DNA from 2 places in the Paenibacillus sp. S02 genome. Region 1 is predicted to be linked to the other one. Evidence: riboswitches for the same ligand, from Rfam matches in the RefSeq annotation. Region 1 holds a riboswitch; the other holds the start of a gene.
The links. Region 1 has a riboswitch for cyclic di-GMP ahead of KAI36_RS02075 (LPXTG cell wall anchor domain-containing protein). Riboswitches for the same ligand answer to the same signal wherever they lie in the genome.

Region 1 (9,903 bases):
TACCTGATCCAGCAGGAAATGACGAATCATTTCACCCATACGCTCTTCGTTCAGATAGCCGAGGAATGCGTTCAAGGCAAACTGCATCAGCCCACTCACCTGCAAACCGCTAACAGCCTGCATCCCTAAGGTCCCCAGCGTATAACCCGTTTCGGGTCGCAAAAGCCAGGACTCGGCTTGCTCCAGCGTGTAATCCAGTGCGCGGCGATCATAGCCCTTCTCGCTGGTTTGACGAGCAAGCGCCTCCAGCAGCGGTCCGGCGTCAAAGTCAGTCACCTGCCGCTTGAGCTCTGCCACGATGACCGGAGCCAATTCCGCGAGCGGGAGCGACCGGACGAGACGCTTGGCAAGAACATCTATGGATGCCGCTGCCTCCGGCGTGCGCATTCCTTTTTCCACACCGCCCAGCACCAAATCGGCCAAACGAATATCTGCAATTTTAGACGCAATGCTGTCTTTGTTTAGTAGGTTATTTTCCACGGTACTCACCAATGCATTCGTGAGCTTGTCCCTATTTTTAGGAAGCAGCGCTGTATGTGGTATCGGAATGCCTAGCGGATGACGGAACAAAGCAGTGACAGCGAACCAGTCTGCCAGTCCACCTACAAGTCCTGCCTCAAAAGCTCCGGCTAATAAACGAGCCCAGCCATATTGCTGGAAGGGCAATGTGGCTGCAAAGCCCGCCCCCAGAATAACGAGCGACCAAGCCGCTGCGGTTTTCGTATTTTTTGGTTTTCCCATCCAGTAATCCTCCAAACTGACTATCGAGTAAGTAAAGCACTATACCTGTATTACCCATCATATCATTGCCCGTGTCATTTCCAAAGTCGAAAGCACTTTTGATGAAACGCGCAAGGGCACTTTTTGCGTAATTTTTTATGCATATATCTCTCTTTTTTACATTCATGTTTGTGAACAAAATCACAGTATTGGGCCCAAACTCTTATTTTCAATAATAAGCCTTACGAACCATTTTAACGGAACCAAGTCCCATTTTTTTTAAACCGAAAGGAGAAGTGAACAAGAAAGTTGAATGGGCATAAGATACCTTTTTTCAGTCCCATTTTGGTATTTGACCTCAGAAAGGATTTGAATCCATGATAACCCCAGATTCTTTCAACAGCATTCGACTTTTTCTTATGGATTATCAAGTTAAATATCCATAAAAAGCGAGACTCCCATAAAGCTCACACACATAATTTGATATATAGACATATTTGTTGTGATAAAATAAACTTTTATAAATAGGAAATCATGTTTAATCAGCCATTATATATTGGTAAATCAAACCAAGATATGCTAGATAAAATTGCTTTTTTGTAAAGGAATTGAATATGACAACAGACCAAAAAAACAACGTGGGCTTCTGGAATGGCGATCCGGTCGTAATTGTACGCACTCCCTCCGCTTTTGCCAAGCAATCCCTTTTATATATTCAGGAATTAGGCTACTTCCAAAAAACTTCTGCTTTTACGATGGAAAGGAAAGAACTTGCCTCTTTTTTGCTTGTCTTTACGTTGTCTGGTAAGGGAGAATTACTGTACCGGGACAAGAAATATATCTTAAAACCTCAAGATTTGTTCTTTATTAATTGCGAGGAATATGTTCAATACAGCACCTCCGGTCATGAATCCTGGGAGTATATCAGCCTGTACCTGTATGGCAACCTGATCGAAAATTTTTACGAACAATTTGCCAAGCATAATAAACCGGTCATTTCCATGCATAACCCGTATATTATATTGGATAAGCTCCATGCTCTGATTTGCGGGCAGTCTGACAGAAGTCTTTCCGCTGAGCTACTAACGTCCAGGCTTATTGGTGAAATACTGACGTGCATTTTGCAGCATCCCTATGATCATCCGCATGTGAATGCTGAAACCCTCAGCGAAGTACGCCGGGTACAGCAATATTTGGATCAGTCCTACTGTGAGCGAATAACACTGGACTCGCTGGCAGAAATGTTTGAATTAAACAAGTTTAATCTGGCTAAAAATTTCAAAAAGCAGATCGGTTTCTCTCCGATTGATTATCTCATCAATGTCCGTATCACAGCCGCTCAAAGCTGGCTTAAAACCAGTGACATGTCCATTGTGGATATCGCAAGGTACGTAGGGATTCCCAATACGAGCCATTTTATTAACCTATTCAAGGAGCATGTAGGAGAAACACCTCATTCCTTCCGCAAAAAATGGGGGAACCGTTCCAAGTTGTAAATGAGAGGTTACATGAAATCAGTTTGATAGATGATAGACGCACAAGCTATTCAAGTTAATGGCAAAACTGTCGAAAGGCAGTGACGCAAAACTATAGGGCCTTCCTATCCGGATGGCAGCCAGCTACCAGATGAACGAGCTTTTTATTATGTCTTTTTTACATAGATCCATCACAAATTGCTATGCCTCTCTCGAAGAAAGCCCTGATCGCTATGATCAGGGCTTTTTTTCTATTGGGATAGTCATGTCAGCCTAGCATGCTGAATATACTAATTTCGAACTAGGAGGAGGGAAGGAAAAAAACATAACCGCCGAAGCATTGCCATATTACGATGAATAGGAGAATCACTTGGAGCATGAGAACAAAAATAAATGTAATGATCATTGCCTTATTGCTCATTGTCCAAAGCTTTTTCAGCGCAACGCTGGCTTACGCAGATGCTCCAGCCCCAGAACTGCCGCAGAGTGCTGTATCCGATCCTACACATACCGTTACGGATGCTGTATACGTTGTCCCAAACCTTGAACCCCCTAGGGAGATTCCTTCAAACACGGTCCCCTTCGTTCAAGGAGCAGCCAGTTCAAAGTCTCAACATGATGCAGCCCCGCAGAGCATACTAACGAAGTTGAGCCTGACCGACGAAACAGGGCGTGTCATTGATGCGGTTTATAGTCCCGGCAGCCAATTCGACATCGGATCAGCCATCCAACTAGGCTATGAATGGGAGCTACCTGACAATACCTATAAGTCAGGGGACACCTTCACCTTTCATTTACCAGAACAGTTTGTCATCTACTCTGATATCTCATCTCCGTTAGTCACTACCGACGGAACCGTGGGATACTTCACAGTAGATCGTCAGGGCAAGGTTATCATGACCTTTAACCAATATGTAGAGAATCACTCCAATGTCAGCGGCAAACTACAAGTTAAAACCGAGTTTACGAAAGAAACGGTGAAAGGCAGTACAGAGATCATCATTGCGATTCCAATCAAAGGCGGGGTGCAAACGGTCATCGTGAATGTAAAACCCCAGTCAGGGCCAACCCTAAGCAAACAAGGGAAAATAGCTGGCACAAACCAGATCGACTGGACCATTGATGTGAACAAACAGCTAAACACCGTAAAGCATGCCCTCATTACCGATCCCATTCCTTCAGGGCTGGAACTCAGAAGAGACTCTATCCGGCTCTATCATCTACAAATCAATATCGACGGCTCGACCGTTGTTCGAGACCTAGTAAAAGCGAGTGAATATGCCATTGAAGCAGATCAAGCCGGGACAGGGTTTGTGATTCGTTTTCAAGACGATAGCATTAACACGGCCTATCAGATTCAATATTCCACGCGTATTATTGGCGACGAAACACGTTTTTCCAACACAGCGACGCTTTCAGGAGATGCGATAGAGAACGTTGCTGCTACCGCTACTGTTCAGGTGGAACGTGGTGAATTCTTGTCCAAAAAGGTTGAGAAATATGATCATGCCACACAAACACTCTCGTGGGCCATAAGATATAACTTCGGCGAGACAAAAATCCCCGAAGCCAAAGCTCTTTTAATTGATCATTTCAACAAAACTCAAGAATTGCTGCCCGGTTCTTTGAAAGTATTTAAGGGAAACACACTGGAGGAACTCCCATCGTGGGCGTATACTGTCGTCCCAGTTGATTATCCGGACCGCAACGGCTTCAAACTTCAATTCAACTTCGACGTAGATTCAGCCTATACCATCCGATACCAGACTCAAGCCAGAGGCCGTGTCTATGAAAATGAAAAAGTTATAAACATCATAACTTCAGATGGAACGCAGAAGATCGTATCGACGGAAATCATAAGCGGAGTTATGACTAAAATGTATGACACACCCAATTACAACACCAAAATCATACCTTGGGTGATTACCATCAATACAGACTTGTACACCATGAAAAATATTGTCATTCAGGATGTGTTTCCAAACGGGGGCTTGGCCTTGTTACCGGACACCCTGAAAATTCAAAGTGTTGACGGAACAACGGAGCTACGTGCGCCCACGGATTATGAACTGGTTCCGCTATCACAGGACTATAAACAAGGATTTACGCTCATTTTTCATAAAGCCATTCAGAAGGCTTATACAATCAAGTATTCAACCACCTATAATAATGACTGGAAAACGGATACGACGAAGCCTGAGTTTCGTAATAAATCCCTTATAGAATACCAGTTTGAAAACGGAGAAAGATCATCGCAAGACGTGGAGTGCCCGATCTGGCCGGACTTTATGACACAACGAAACGGTGCCAAGCAAGGAAGCTATAATGCGACCTCCAAGCTCATTACCTGGGACATTAAAGCTAACTACAACCGCAAGATTCTGAATCACGCGGAAGTGAGAGACCCCTTGTTGCAAGGTCAGAAGTTACTGCCCGCCTCCGTAAAAGTATACGATATGACCTTGCTAGGATGGTGGGATGGTGTACAAAAGGGGGCTGAAATCCCAGCAGATCAATACACCATTATTCCTCCCTCCGAGCAAAATGGTAATGAATTGCGTATCCAGTTCAAAAATAAGATACAGACTCCCTACTGGATTACCTTTCAAACTTCATTGGAAGGAGAACTGATTGAAAAGGAAATTCACAATCAAGCCCTTCTACTGGATGGACAAAAAACAGTCTCCGAATGGGCAGCGCAAGTCGCGGTACCTCATGGCGGAGAATATGTATCTAAAGTCGGTACACAAAACGGAAATAAGATCGACTGGAGCATCCGCATCAATGAAGGACAGTCCCATGTATCCAACACTAAAATTATAGATCAGCCTAGCAACAATCAAATCCTAATTGAGGATTCCTTTCATTTGTACTCTACAATCATCGCTGCCAACGGAAATACAACCAAGGGCACCGAGTTGATTAGAAACCAAGATTACAAACTGTATATCAAGACAGACGCTCAAGGTCATCAAACTTTTGAACTTACTTTTGCCAAGGATATTTCCACTGCTTTTATACTTGAATACCAATCGTTCATTCATGCTGAGGACAAAGCCAAGGTGAGTAACAAGGTTGCCTTTGAGGGGGATCGTTTGACGACAGAACTGCGGGAAACCAGCCAGGAAATCATCGTGCGAACGTCTTCCGGCTCCGGTTCTGGCGGAGGTGTGACCGAAAGTCTTGAGCTGACCAAGGTAGATCAGGATAGGCCTGACAAGGTACTGCCTGGCGCACAGTTTGCGCTCTATGATAAAGGTCAAAAAAGAGCCCCGCTCATTCAGACCACCAATGCGGAAGGCAAAATCATCTTTTCCTCCTTGCTTCATGACGATTACATCTTGGAAGAATTGGCAGCACCGGAGGGCTATAAAGTCACCGAGGGCAAGCTCGAGATCAAAATAGACGCAACACTGCGACAAAGCTCTGGCGTAAAGAGGGTTGTGATCACCAATCGTAAAGAAAAGAAAAACGACCCTGAACCACCTGTAGACCCGGGAACTCCAACAGACCCCACGAATCCCTCAGGACCAGGAACGCCTACTCATCCAGACCCTTCACCCCCGTCCGGAGGCTCAGGTAAAAAACATGACAAAGATCCGGAAATACCCGATACGCCGTCTATAACCGTTCCTCCGTCATTGCCAAAGTCTCCGGAGGACATAGTCCCTCCACAGGAGGAACCTGCGCCTATACCGCCGGAGCCGGAGCCGCCAGCCGTTATACCTCATCAAGATCCTCCTCCGGTGGATTCGAAAGACGATCCCGAACCTAAGATCCGTCTCAAGGTTCCGGGAAAAGAACCTGAAGAGCCGGAGGATACACCTGCGGTACATCAATTGCCCCAAACAGGTGAAAGCAGCCCCGTTCCGTTCTATTTGACAGGCATAGCGTTGGTTATGTGGGGCGTATTTTTGAAATTCAGACGAACAAACAAAAAATAAAACCGATCACCTGCCCTGATCTCCCGACTCATTCCCGATTGGAATGAGTCGGGAATGGGGCATTTTTCAAAAAATATGTATAATCCGTACATTGCTTAGGGGAGGCGAGATTGCTGAGTCTGCGTAAACTTTCCTACGTATTTATTGTGTTAGGATTACTTTTTATTTTGCTTCCTAAGGCGATGGAATGGAATGAGGATCGGGAACAAAGCAAGCTATTAAAAGCAGCCGAGCTACCATCAGGAAAAGGCGATGCGCTATCGACTCCCAGTCTTACGGACAGCTATGCTCGCTTGTCCACTCGTCTTACAGAAGTTCCGGTTAGTGAAGCACGACAAAATACTTCCCCATCCCCTGCTCCCATGGTAAGCGCTAATGAACAAACTCCCATAGCCACTATTAGTATAAGTCGTATTGCTTTAAAGCTCCCTGTATTGGAAGGCGCAACGAGGATAAATATGAGACACGCGGCTGTACATATGCCGGAAACGGGGACGCTGGGACAAGCGGGGAATGCCGCCATTGCTGCTCATCGAGCCCGTACCTCTGGACGCTTATTTAATCGTCTAAATGAATTGAAGGTCGGGGATAAGATTGTTGTTAACACTCGGGGTAACCAATATGTATATAGCGTTTATAGCCTGAAGGTGGTTGATCCTACGGACGTGTCTGTTCTGAAAAGCTTCAAAAAACAAAAGCTGCTTACACTGATTACATGTGACCCTCTCATAAACCCCACCCATCGTCTCATTGTTCAGGCCAAACTAAACACCTAAAGCTATTTTAAAGCACCTATTTCTATGAGTAAACATAAATCAGGCGGGCCATTCCTGTTCATTACAGAAATACACCCGCCAATGCTCACATCATGATTCAGTTGGATTCTTGGCAATCAGCTTGAAATCATCAAAGTGGAATCCTGGTGCAACCACACAGGTTACCAGCACAGGCTCATCCCCAAGCGGACGTGCCGTTTGCCATACTGCTCCTGGGACGAGTGCTTGTGGATGCTGTCCTGCCTCCACATCCGCACCGACGATAATCACAGTTTCTTCACCAGGCTCTTCTCCGCTTCCACCCAATTTCAACTCTACAGGGCTTCCGCTATGATATAACCACAGCTCATCAGAATGGACCACATGCCACTCGGAGAACTCGCCCGGATGCAGCAAGAAATACGTAGACGAAGCTGCAAAACGCGGGCCGGAATACACATCCGGCAGTACAGGCTTCGGAATTTGGAAATGGGCCTTCCACATCTCTTTGTACCAGCCGCCTTCTGGATGGGGCTCCATGCCCAATGCCGTTACTAGCGGTGAAATAGCTTTCGTCATTGTCTAACCTTCCTTTACCCTAAATTCCTTCTTCCCTACTGTAAAACATAGCGTTGCTTTTGTCACGTTTCTCCCTTGGCATGTCGAGGATCAATAGTTTATGTCAAATTTAATAACATAAAATTACGGATATTTATTCGTTTTCAACATATAAATAACAGTTTACTAGCAAAAAACACACCAAAATACATTACACGTAAAGTTTAGTGACATAAAATCTTGTTTTTTATTGTAAGCTTATAGTATCATGAGAGAAATTTTTAAATTCTAATAGAGCTTGATCATGTCAATCCGTCTACTAAGCTATGTATCCAAGCCTAAAAAGGGGTGAGCTCTCTGATCCAGTTTCGCAATGTCAACAAGCATTACGGTCACTTCCATGTACTCAAAGACATTAATCTTCAGATTAAGGAGGGCGAGGTCGTCGTAATCATCGGTCCCTCCGGCTCGGGTAAAAGCACCCTGCTTCGCTGCATCAATCGTCTGGAAACGATATCGGATGGGGAGCTGATCGTTAACGAGATCCCTGTACACGACAAAAAGATTGATATTAATGCCTTCCGCCGCAATATCGGGATGGTGTTCCAACATTTCAATCTGTATCCCCACAAAAAGGTGATTGAAAACATTGTACTGGCACCTATGAAGGTACTGGGCATCTCGAAAGAAGAAGCTACTCAAACAGCCATCACCTATCTAAAGCGCGTCGGAATCGAAGAAAAGGCACAGAGCTACCCCGCCCAATTGTCCGGTGGACAGCAGCAGCGGGTCGCGATCGCCCGCGGGCTCGCGATGAATCCAAAAATTATGTTGTTTGACGAGCCTACTTCAGCTCTTGATCCCGAAACGATCGGAGAGGTACTGGATGTTATGCGATCGCTCGCCCATCAGGGCATCACAATGGTCATTGTCACTCATGAAATGGGCTTTGCACGTGAAGTGGCGGACCGCGTGATTTTTATGGACAAAGGACAGATTTTGGAAGACAGCCAACCTGCCGAATTTTTTCAGAATCCGGGTGAAGAACGGGCTCGCCTGTTCCTGAGCCGTCTGATTCATCATTAAACAGACTACCAATGTAGCGTAAATCGAAAGGGGAATGTTCTGATGAGAAAAAGATTTCAATGGAGCACTTTGGTGCTGGTAGCTTTATCTTGTCTGCTCGTCTTGGCAGGCTGTGGAGGCAAAGAAGGAGCGGCAACGTCGGGGAATGAGCCGGCAGCAGCCAACGGGCTGGAAGCGATCAAACAGCGTGGCAAACTGGTCGTTGGTGTGAAATACGATACCAAGCTGTTCGGACTGAAAGACCCGGCTAGTGGAAAAGTAGAAGGCTTTGATATCGACATCGCCAAGGCTGTAGCCAAACATATTTTTGGCGATGAAACCAAGCTTGAACTAAAAGAAGTCACGTCCAAAACACGAATCACCTTATTGCAAAACGGGGACATCGACGCCATTATCGCGACGATGACCATTTCGGACGAACGTAAAAAGCAGGTTGATTTCAGCGACGTCTATTTTAACGCCGGGCAATCTCTGCTTGTGAAAAAAGGGAGCCCCATCAAAGGGCTGGAGTCTCTGACCCCGAATACCAAGGTGCTCGCCGTGAAAGGCTCTACTTCCGCCAAAAATATACGTGAAAAAGCACCTGAAGCAACAATATTGGAATTCGAAAACTATCAGGATGCTTTCAACGCACTCAAAGCAGGTAAAGGAGAAGCCTTGACTACTGATAACTCTATTCTGCTCGGCATGCAGCAGCAAGACCCGAATTATACTCTTGTAGGCGGGAACTTCACAGAGGAACCTTACGGCATTGCAGTGAAGAAGGGGCAAACCGAACTGCTACAAGCTATTAATGATACGCTCAAGGAACTGAAAAGCAACGGTGAATACGATAAGCTCCACGAGCAATGGCTTGGGGTTAAACCCGAATAGTATTCTTGTGAAGGAGCCGCGATTGCGAGCTCCTTCCTTTCTTAAGTCTGGATAAGGAGGTAAATTCGCAGATGCTTACTTTTGATATCAACGTACTTTTCGATCATAGCGACCGTTTCAGAGAAGGCTTGCTTCATACCGTTCAAGCTAGTGTCATTGCCTTGATCGGAAGCTTTATTCTGGGGGCTATTATTGCCATCCTCCGAATTGCACCTTTTAAATGGCTGAACTGGATCGGTACCGTCTATGTAGAGGTCATCCGCAATATCCCATTGCTGATCGTCGTACTGTTTTTTTATCTCGGACTTCCTACTTTGGGCATCCCTTTGGACGGATTCGTATCTGGAACGCTCGGATTGACTGTATACACAGCCTCCTTTATTGCTGAAGCCATACGTGCCGGCATTCAATCTGTGCCCAAGGGGCAATTTGAAGCGGCAAGGTCCTCCGGGTTGAGTTACAACCAGACGATGATCAGCATTATTTTACCGC
Region 2 (9,903 bases), 930 kb from region 1:
TCACAGTGGAGGCGATGGCCTCGGGACTGCCGGTGCTGGCGACTCCTGTGGGTGGCAACAAGGAAATTTTAAGAGGATTCCATCCCGAGCTATTGTTTCAGGGAACGGATAGTGAAGCCATTGCTGAAGGGTTGCTGCGTGTGCTGGATCATCGTGAACTTCTACCGAATGCAAGGGAATGCCGGGACCATGTCCTGAGCAGATATACATGGGGACATGTAGCGGAGCAGGTGGAAGAGGTGTTCCGACAGGTCCTTGATAGAAAGGCGGCGGCGAAATGATGAGAGTAGCTTATATTGACCATACGGCAAGATGGAGCGGCGGCGAAGTCGCTTTGTATAACATACTGACGAATATCGGGGAACATATCGACCCGCTCGTTATTTTGGCAGAGGAGGGCGATTTGGCAGATCGGCTTCGGCAGCGTGATATTGATGTGCGCATCATTCCATTGGACGATTCGATTCGCAATCGGGGACGAAATGCCGTGAATCTAGGTGCGCCTGCAGCAGCTTTTCGTTTGCTGGCTTACGGTAGAAAACTTGCGCCCTTGCTGCGTGAGGAAAAGGTCGTGTGCGTTCACACGAACTCGCTCAAGTCTGCACTGTATGGTGCAGTAGCCGCCAAATCGGCGAAGCTGCCCTTGATCTGGCATATCCGTGACCACATCGGTCCGCCGTATCTGAAGCCGATTGTAGCCAAAGGGATTCGGCTGATGTCCCGCTTTTTGCCCAACGGAGTGATTGCCAATTCCAAGTCCACGCTGAGTGCGTTGGAGTTACCCCCGGACAAAAAGACGCTCGTCGTTTATTCCGCTTTTGCCAAAGCAATTACAGCACGTGACACGGCTGCGGATTTACGTGCTGATGACTCGTTTAACGTCGTATTGGTCGGCAGATTGGCGGAATGGAAGGGACAGCATATTTTACTGGAAGCGGCACGCTCCTTTTTACCGGATCAGCGCGTGAAATTCTGGCTGGCTGGAGATGCGTTGTTCGGAGAAGAGGAATACAAGCAACGATTAGAGTCCACGATGCGCGAATACGGGTTGGCTAACGTCAATTTGCTGGGACACGTCGATGACATTCAAGGCCTGATGCAGCGTTGTGATTTGCTGATTCATACTTCTATTACACCAGAACCATTCGGTCAGGTCATTATTGAAGGCATGGCTGCGGGTCTCCCAGTGATTGCTTCCAATGAGGGTGGCCCCAAGGAAACGGTGGTACCCCATGAAACCGGGCTGCTTATTGAACCGGGTGACCCGGCTAAGCTGGAAGAAGCCATCCGCTGGATGTTGGAGCATCCACAGGAACGTCAGCAGATGGGTGAGAGAGGGATGGAGCGGGTCAAGAAGCATTTTGTCATCGAGAACACAGTTAAGGATATAGTTCATTACTATAAGGGTTTGTTGGCAGGAGTCTGACCGACATTCGCGTTAAAGGATGATTCAGATGAAAATAGCGATAGCACACGATTACTTAATCCAAATGGGCGGAGCGGAAAGGGTAGTAGAGGTATTCCACGATATGTATCCGGAGGCTCCTATCTTCACAACGGTGTTCAGCGACGACCGCCTGTCGCGTAACTTGAAGGATGCGGATATTAGAGCCACTTGGCTACAAAACGTCCCAGGAGTGAAGGCCAACTTCAAAGGAGTGCTGCCGCTGTATCCCATCGCTATCCGTGATTTTGATTTCAGGGATTTCGACATTGTTTTAAGCTCCAGCAGCGCATTTATGAAAAGCATCCAGGTACCCAAACATACGTTTCACATTTGTTATTGTCACACACCGATGCGGTTTGCCTGGGATTACGATACATATATGGCCCGGCAGTCCAAATCCAACCTGCTCAAAAACATGCTAAAGCTGTACATGAACCGGTTGAAAACATGGGATGCCAAAACTTCTCGCAACGTAGACCAGTTTGTCGCCAACTCTTCGGTTGTTAAAAGAAGAATTTTGCACTATTACCAAAGGGATTCGGATGTCATTTTCCCACCTATTAATACATCCCGTTTTAAACGCGCTACAAACATCGGTGACTATTACCTGATCGTATCCCGATTGGTGTCCTACAAGCGCATCGATCTCGCGATCGAAGCATTCAAACGTAACGGTCTCAAGCTGCGCATTGTGGGTGAAGGTCCGGATCGTAAACGACTCGAAGGTATGGCTGCCCCGAACATTGAGTTCCTCGGCAGGCTTGAGGACGAAGAGGTTAACAAGCTGATGGCAGAATGCCGAGCGCTCGTTTTTCCGGGTGAAGAGGACTTCGGTATTACGCCTTTGGAGGCGAATGCGGCCGGACGGCCTGTCATCGCTTTTCAGGGCGGGGGAGCGCTGGATACGATTGTTCCTCATGTGAACGGCGTATTTTTCCGCAAGCATCAAGTAGAGGATGTGCTGGAGGCCGTCGCAAAGGTTGAGCAACATGCATGGAATGTGGACGATATCATTACCCATGCCCGCAAATTTGATGAAGATAACTTCAAGGATCAATTAAAAAAGTATGTAGAACAAGCCTATGTGAACTTTCTAAAAGGAGGATGAACGGAATGAAGCTGGCTGTAATCGGTACTGGATACGTTGGGCTCGTCTCGGGTGTGTGTTTTGCGCAAAAAGGTAATGAGGTGATTTGTGTCGATCTGGAGCAGCACAAAATCGACATGTTGAACCGGGCGGAATCTCCGATTTATGAACCGGGTATTGAGGAATTGATCGCGTTGAATCTGGAAGCCGGCCGTTTGGAGTTCACCTCGGATTTGGCCGATGCGGTACGCCGCTCGGATATCGTAATTTTGGCGGTAGGTACGCCTTCTCTGGCTAACGGCGAGGCGAATTTGTCGTACATTGAACAGGCGGCCGCTGATGTTGGGAAAGCCATGAACGGGTATAAGATTATTATGACCAAGAGCACTGTACCTGTCGGAACGAACGAAAAGATTAAGGACGTATTGGCTCGCCACACGAGTTTGTCTTTCGATATCGTCTCCGCGCCGGAGTTTCTGAGAGAAGGCTCAGCCATCAATGATACACTTCATCCGGATCGCATCATTATTGGTTTGGACAATACAGGATTGCGTGAAACCATGGTCACTCTGCATCAGGTGTTCACGGATAAAATCTATGTGACGGATATCCGTAGTGCTGAAATGATCAAATACGCGTCCAATGCGTTTCTGGCAACTAAAATTTCGTTCATTAACGAAATCGCTAATATTTGCGAAAAGGTTGGCGCCGATGTAACCTGTGTGGCTGACGGTATGGGGATGGACAAACGGATTGGCTCCTCTTTCCTACAAGCAGGGATCGGGTATGGTGGGTCTTGCTTTCCAAAAGACACAAATGCGCTTATCCAAATTGCGGGTAATGTAGACTATGAATTTAAGTTGTTGAAATCGGTGGTCGAGGTGAATACCGACCAGCGCTTTATGATTGTATCCAAGCTGCGCGAATCGCTGGGTCAACTGAACGGTGTGTCCATTGGTATTTGGGGCCTCGCCTTCAAGCCAAATACAGATGACATCCGTGAAGCTCCAGCACTGGAAATCGTAGAAACGCTCATTCAGTCAGGCGCTATTGTCAAACTGTATGATCCCATTGCGATGGATAAATTCAAGGAGCGCGTGGATCACCCGAATATTGTGTGGTGCTCATCCCCACAGCAAGCCGCTGAAGGTAGCGACGCTGTGTGCCTGTTGACCGATTGGGAAGAGTTCAAAAAAGTCGATCTCGTACAATTGGCCTCCATTCTGCACAAGCCGGTTCTCATCGACGGTCGTAACGTATTCGCTGAGGAACAGATTCAAGGCTCCGGGCTGGAATACTATTCCGTGGGTCGTCCGCGGATGAGTGGGTGGAATCGGGATAAGGTAGAAGTTTAAACGTGACAGATTAAAAAGTGACTGTGGCGGGTTGGAGGCGCTGCGCGTTCCATTCGATCTTCCGATCGCTGTTGCAGTGGGATTCTTTGGATTATATAAAAACATTCCAAGGTAAGAATCCCACTGCAAAGGCGAACGCTAGCGCTTCTCCAGATTCAAATGGACCGCTCCGCTGCTTTTCCCGCATAGAGTCACAGTTTTTAAACTCCCACCTTATGGTGGGGGAGAGTAGGAAGGGCGTATCGGAAGGAGCGGCACGGTTGATGCCGCTCCTTCCGATCAAAGCGCCAGGCGGATACGCCGCGCACACGTCTTTACAGGCTGACCGGACTTAATAATGTCCGGTCGTGCCTTTTGCACCACAAGGTATGATCGATATGATGCATTTTTTGAGTAGCGCAGGGATGGATTTGAAGCTGGAGAAGCGGAGCGTTCGCCTTTGGATCGGGATTCAAACCTATATACGATTTTATATAATCAAGTGAATCCCGGTCCAACAGCGATCGTAAGATCAAATCCAGCCCGTAGCGGGCTACTCAACTTTGCCCCATCCGATCATCCAACCAATATAGAGAGGAAGTGGAGAGTTATGAAGCTCGTACTTTTGTCTGGTGGTTCCGGTAAAAGATTATGGCCTTTGTCCAACGATTCCCGTTCCAAACAATTTTTGAAGGTACTGGAGAGCCCGGAGGGGACTTCGGAATCCATGGTACAGCGGGTATGGAGACAATTGGGAGACAACGGATTATCAGAATCCTCGTTTATTGCGACAGGGAGAGCACAGGTCGAAATGATCCAGAGTCAGGTCGGGCCGAATACGCGCATCATTGTTGAGCCGGAACGCAGAGACACCTTTCCTGCGATTGCGCTGACAGCGACTTATCTATATTCCATTGCTGGTGTTTCACCTGATGAAATTATAGCTATATTGCCTGTAGATCCTTATGTTGAGGATGCTTTCTTCGCTTCCGTAGCCCAGCTGGAACATACGCTTCAGGAGAGTGAAGGCAAGCTTGCTTTAATCGGGGTTGTCCCTTCCTATCCTTCAGAGAAATATGGTTACATTATTCCGAAAAACGATGCCACCCAAGGTAGCACAGGCTACCGCGAAGTGAGCCATTTTCAAGAGAAACCCGACCGGGAGCAGGCGGAGCGTCTGATTGAACGCAATGCTCTATGGAACTGCGGGGTTTTTGCATTCAAATTAAGTTATTTGCTGGATATCTTGGCATCCAAGGGTTTGCCGCTTAATTATGAAGAAATGCAAAAGCAATACGCATCTCTGGAAAAAATCAGCTTTGACTATGAAGTAGTCGAGAAGGAAAAGGACATCGTAGTTCTTCCGTATGATGGTTTTTGGAAGGATTTGGGTACCTGGAATACACTCACAGAAGAAATGTCTAATCAACAAGTGGGCAGAGGTGTAGTAACGGAGGATTGCGTCAATACGAGCCTTATTAACGAGTTAGACATTCCTGTGGCGATCATTGGAACGAATGATCTGATTGTAGCCGCTAGCCCGGATGGCATTCTTGTGACCAATAAGGCAGAAAGTCCTCGCATTAAGGAAGTGCTCAAGGCTCACGATCAGCGTCCAATGTATGAAGAACGTCGTTGGGGGCAGTATCGGGTTGTGGATTATGTCAAGTATGACGAGGGTAACGAGGTATTGACCAAACGAATCCGCGTACGGAAAGGCAAAAATATCAGCTACCAGCTTCATTTCAAACGAAGTGAAATCTGGACCATTATTAGCGGTGAAGCGGAAATTATTTTGAATGAGAAGCTGCACAAAGTGAAGGCTGGTGATGTAGTTCGCATTCCTGAAGGGACGAAGCATAGCATTTTGGCTGTGACCGATGTGGATTTTATTGAGGTGCAGACTGGCTCTGAATTGGTTGAAGAGGATATTGTCCGCTTTTGTATGGATTGGAATGAAATTTCCCGTCACCAATTTATCTCCTAATTATTTTCGTGAAAACGAAAAAAGACGAATTCATGAAAATTCATAACCCAAACTGTCGAAATTGGGCGAAAACCTGTAAATTCATGAACATGACCTATTAAATTTTGGTAAAAAAAAGTCGATACTTAGGGTAAGAAGGAATCCAAACTCCTTCCAACGATAAACGCAGCCCTGTCGAAAGGCAGGTACGCAAAGCTAAAGGGCCTTCCACAAGGATGGCAGCCTGGCTACCGAAAGGAAGAGCGAAAGTGAGATTCAATTTTATTCCTCTGTATCGACTGATACGTCGTGTACTCCCCGTTGTTATGCTTTTTTCATTGTTGCCCGTCGGTTTTGTTGATTCTCTGTCTGTAGCGAATGCCGCTTCATTACAACCTGTTAATTCGGACGCTTCTACTCAGGCCCGTGAACTATACAATTATTTACTCAACATCTCAGGGAAAAAAATAGTCACCGGTCAGCATGATTATTTGGAAAGTCCAGATGAATTAAGTAACAAGGTCCAAAAAATCAGTCAGGCATATGTAGGTGTACACGGCTATGAGATGGGAGCTATCTCTGGTCAATCTGACGCTACCGAAGCAGCACAACGTAAAAATGTCGTCGATAGTGCTATCCGTTGGAGCAGATCCGGTGGTATTGTGACGATGACTTTTCATGAAGCGCTACCGGGTAGGCCACTGACTTGGGCCAATGTACAGGCGAAAGTAAGTCAGGCAGAGTTCAACAAATACGTGACTCCAGGTACTGCGCAGTATAACCTCCTCATTGCCGATCTGGATAAGGTCGCTGTATCGTTAAAGCAGCTTCGTGATGCAGGGGTTCCGGTTTTGTGGAGACCTTACCACGAAATGAATGGTGACTGGTTCTGGTGGGGAAACAAAACTAATTTCAATCAGCTATGGAATATCATGTACGACCGTTTTACAAACACACATCAATTGAACAATCTGCTGTGGGTATGGAGTCCGAATGCGCCCAATTCGTATACTGTCCCATATACCCCGAAATACCCGGGGGATGACAAAGTGGACATTTTGGCAGTAGACATTTACAACAATGATTTTAAGCAAAGTCATTACGAAGGTCTGCTCGGGCTGGCACGGAATAAGCCGATTGCCATTGGGGAGCACGGTGAGATGCCTAGTTCTGAGGTATTGCAGGCTCAACCTAAATGGGTATATTCCATGACTTGGGGCAAGATGCTGACTGAGAATAACACAACAAATCAAATTCAGGATTATATGAATGATTCGAAGAGTTTGACGCGGGATGATGTGAAAAATGGGCTGGCAGCAATCGAACAACCTGGGACAGACGTACCGACCTTACCGGACGAGGGACAAAGTGAGCCTATCCCGGCTCCGACTCCTCCTTCCGTTCCTGATGTGGTATATGTGAACGGGCTGCAGGGCGAATATTTTAACAATATGAATTTGAGCGGAAGTCCTTCTTTGATCCGTACAGATAGCAAGCTGGACTATAACTGGCGTGCCAATGCAGCTGATCCAAAGGTGAATGCCGATCAGTTCTCGGTTCGCTGGACGGGTAAAATCAAACCGCAATATAGCGAGACCTATACGTTCACAACGATATCCGATGATGGTATCCGTGTATGGGTAGACGGCAAGTTGGTTATTGACAGCTGGTTCAAACAAAGCTGGACAGAGCGTAAAGGTAGTATTACTTTGGAAGCAGGCAAAATGGTAGATTTAAAAGTGGAATACTATGATGAAAAAGGCGACGCGATGGCACGTCTAATGTGGGAAAGTCAGCATGAAGCGAAAGCGGTGATTCCCGGAAACGCTTTGTTTCTTCCTTGATTGATACTCTTTCCCGGTCAAAAAATTTGAGGAGAGAGGGTGGATCATATGATAAAAAAATGGTTATCCCATAGGTATACAGTAGTTTTATCTGGACTACTAGCGGTCGTAGCTATAGCGATGATCGCTTGGTTTATATACACGCCTTCAAGAAGCGCAGAATTGCAGACGGATAAAGTAGCGGCTGCCAGTCCAGTATGGAAGCTGGGTCAGAGGGATGACTCTTCAGCGGAATTCAAAGGTGTGGTCGGTAGGGAAAATATCGATATTTCTGCAGCAGCTGCCTCTACCGAATCGTCTGCTAAAGGCGCATTGTCAGCATTTGCGGAAGCAGAGAGAAGTACAACAGTTCCGGTATTGCTCAGCAGTGGAGATATTCCTCCCGGTTTGAATGCGTCCACGAACCCTGAACTGACACTCCAGTATAAGCTGAATCAGATTCCTCCCAATGGTATGATATTCCGTGTTCGGATTTTGGATGCGGGCAAAGCAGTCCCGCAAATGGCTGTATTTTCAAATCATCAGCTGTCCGGTATTATTCAGATTGCCGGGGTATCTGGTACTGGGAGTGCTTATAATTTCAAAAACAACTACGATTTGTATATACCCAAAGAGCAATTGCAAAGCGGTGTTAACGTACTCAAGCTAAAGACAGCGCGCTGCCTATACTGCTCCTCTGCAGAAGATAAAAATGTGTGGTGGACTTGGGATGACTTGAGCTTGGAGACGTTAGCTTCACCTGCGACCGAACCGGTACACGGTAAATATATACTGACCGGAACAAATGTGAACAATAAAGAATTTTATTATGATCAGGGTGCAGTTAAGCATTTACCATACGTTCTCAAGTGGCTGGGCATTGCTTATAGTGGCAACGTCATGAGGGTCACCTGTGCCAGTAATGTGGGCAAGGCCTGTACAGACGTAGATGATTACTATCAAACGTTAAAGCAGTATAATATGCAATCGTCTGCTTTGTATTTATATACAGGTGATATTAAGCTGCAAAAAGATGGTTCTCTACCAGAGACGGCCAAGCAAAAGTTGCGCGATTATGTAAAAAAATACGGTTCTTATCTTCAATATTATGAAGTAGATAACGAACCTGGATTATTTAATCGCTCCAAGGCGGTAAATCTGGCTGTGGCCAAGTGGTTGAATACAGAAGGCAAGCAATTGGCACCGCATCTCAAAACCGTAGCACCGGGCTGGGCCTACTGGCCAACGTACTCTACTAAGGCGTGCAAAAATCAAACCGGAGGTACGCAAAAATGCGGTGACCCAGATGGATGGGAACGGGACCCGACGCAACGTAAACAGCTGGAGGAAGTCACCGACCTGACCAATGGACACGCCTATGGTGAATCGTACAATGAAGAGGGCGGGGGCAGCTTCGTCCAAAATTTAAAAACCTTCGGCGGTTCGAGCAATGGACTGGCGAAGAAGATGCTGAACACAGAGTTCGGTACCAATGATACGCATCGAGACAATCCAGATTACGGGGCTAGTCAGCCACAAGCAGCTGCATTCGACCGGATTATGCGTTCGCAAATTGGGTTTGCCGATATGTTTATCCAGCACGCTGCTTTTTATAAAGATTATACGCTGTTTAAAACAGGCTTCGATCTGCAAAGTCATAACCCGGCCAACACAGAAATTTATCCGTTCGGGCAAGGGCAGGACACCCGCGTTAAGATCATGAGACGCTTGAGCTTAGCCTATGCCACCCATGGAAAACCGCTGACTTATACAGTGCTGAATCCAGAGGATACCAAGGATAAGATGGTGTATGTTCGTGCGGTGGATACGTCCAAGCTTAAACCGCTGGCAGGAAGCGGTGCTACTTCAGACAAATTGCTGGTGAATCTAGTGAATTTCGAAGCTACCACGCAGACAGTTCGTGTACGGGTAACGATGCCGAAAGCCGGTTTGTACACGGGTGAACGTTTTGGAGCGGGTTCTACTTACAGTCAGGCACAACGTTCCATATCAGGGCTCAAGGCTTCTCCTGCTCTTGATTTTGAAGAAAAGCTGGGTCCTGGCGAAGCGGTACAATATATTTTGGAATTAAAAAGTACAGATCAAACCGCAGCTTCAGCTCCAACAGGGGTGAAGGCTGCCTCTGTTCAGGATGGGGCAGTAAAGATTAATTGGCTTCAGGCAGAAGGCGTATCTTCCTATGATGTGCTGCGTGCTGACGGGACCGACGGGGCCTATCAGGTGAT

Region 2: linked by a shared signal. The riboswitch ahead of KAI36_RS06010 (glycosyl hydrolase) and the one ahead of KAI36_RS02075 (LPXTG cell wall anchor domain-containing protein) in region 1 are both predicted to bind cyclic di-GMP.

What each region holds. Positions count from the first base shown of each region.
Region 1 is NZ_CP073682.1:456,900-466,802, reverse strand. It holds gene KAI36_RS02085 (DUF445 domain-containing protein) at 1-741, opposite strand, end outside; gene KAI36_RS02080 (AraC family transcriptional regulator) at 1,335-2,216, shown strand; cyclic di-GMP riboswitch class I at 2,267-2,347, shown strand; gene KAI36_RS02075 (LPXTG cell wall anchor domain-containing protein) at 2,573-6,139, shown strand; gene KAI36_RS02070 (class D sortase) at 6,250-6,915, shown strand; gene KAI36_RS02065 (cupin domain-containing protein) at 7,006-7,473, opposite strand; gene KAI36_RS02060 (amino acid ABC transporter ATP-binding protein) at 7,801-8,538, shown strand; gene KAI36_RS02055 (transporter substrate-binding domain-containing protein) at 8,581-9,411, shown strand; gene KAI36_RS02050 (amino acid ABC transporter permease) at 9,483-9,903, shown strand, end outside.
Region 2 is NZ_CP073682.1:1,385,792-1,395,694, forward strand. It holds gene KAI36_RS05985 (glycosyltransferase family 4 protein) at 1-281, shown strand, start outside; gene KAI36_RS05990 (glycosyltransferase family 4 protein) at 278-1,426, shown strand; gene KAI36_RS05995 (glycosyltransferase) at 1,455-2,555, shown strand; gene KAI36_RS06000 (UDP-glucose dehydrogenase family protein) at 2,561-3,889, shown strand; gene KAI36_RS06005 (sugar phosphate nucleotidyltransferase) at 4,479-5,855, shown strand; cyclic di-GMP riboswitch class I at 6,010-6,090, shown strand; gene KAI36_RS06010 (glycosyl hydrolase) at 6,104-7,678, shown strand; gene KAI36_RS06015 (PD-(D/E)XK nuclease family protein) at 7,727-9,903, shown strand, end outside.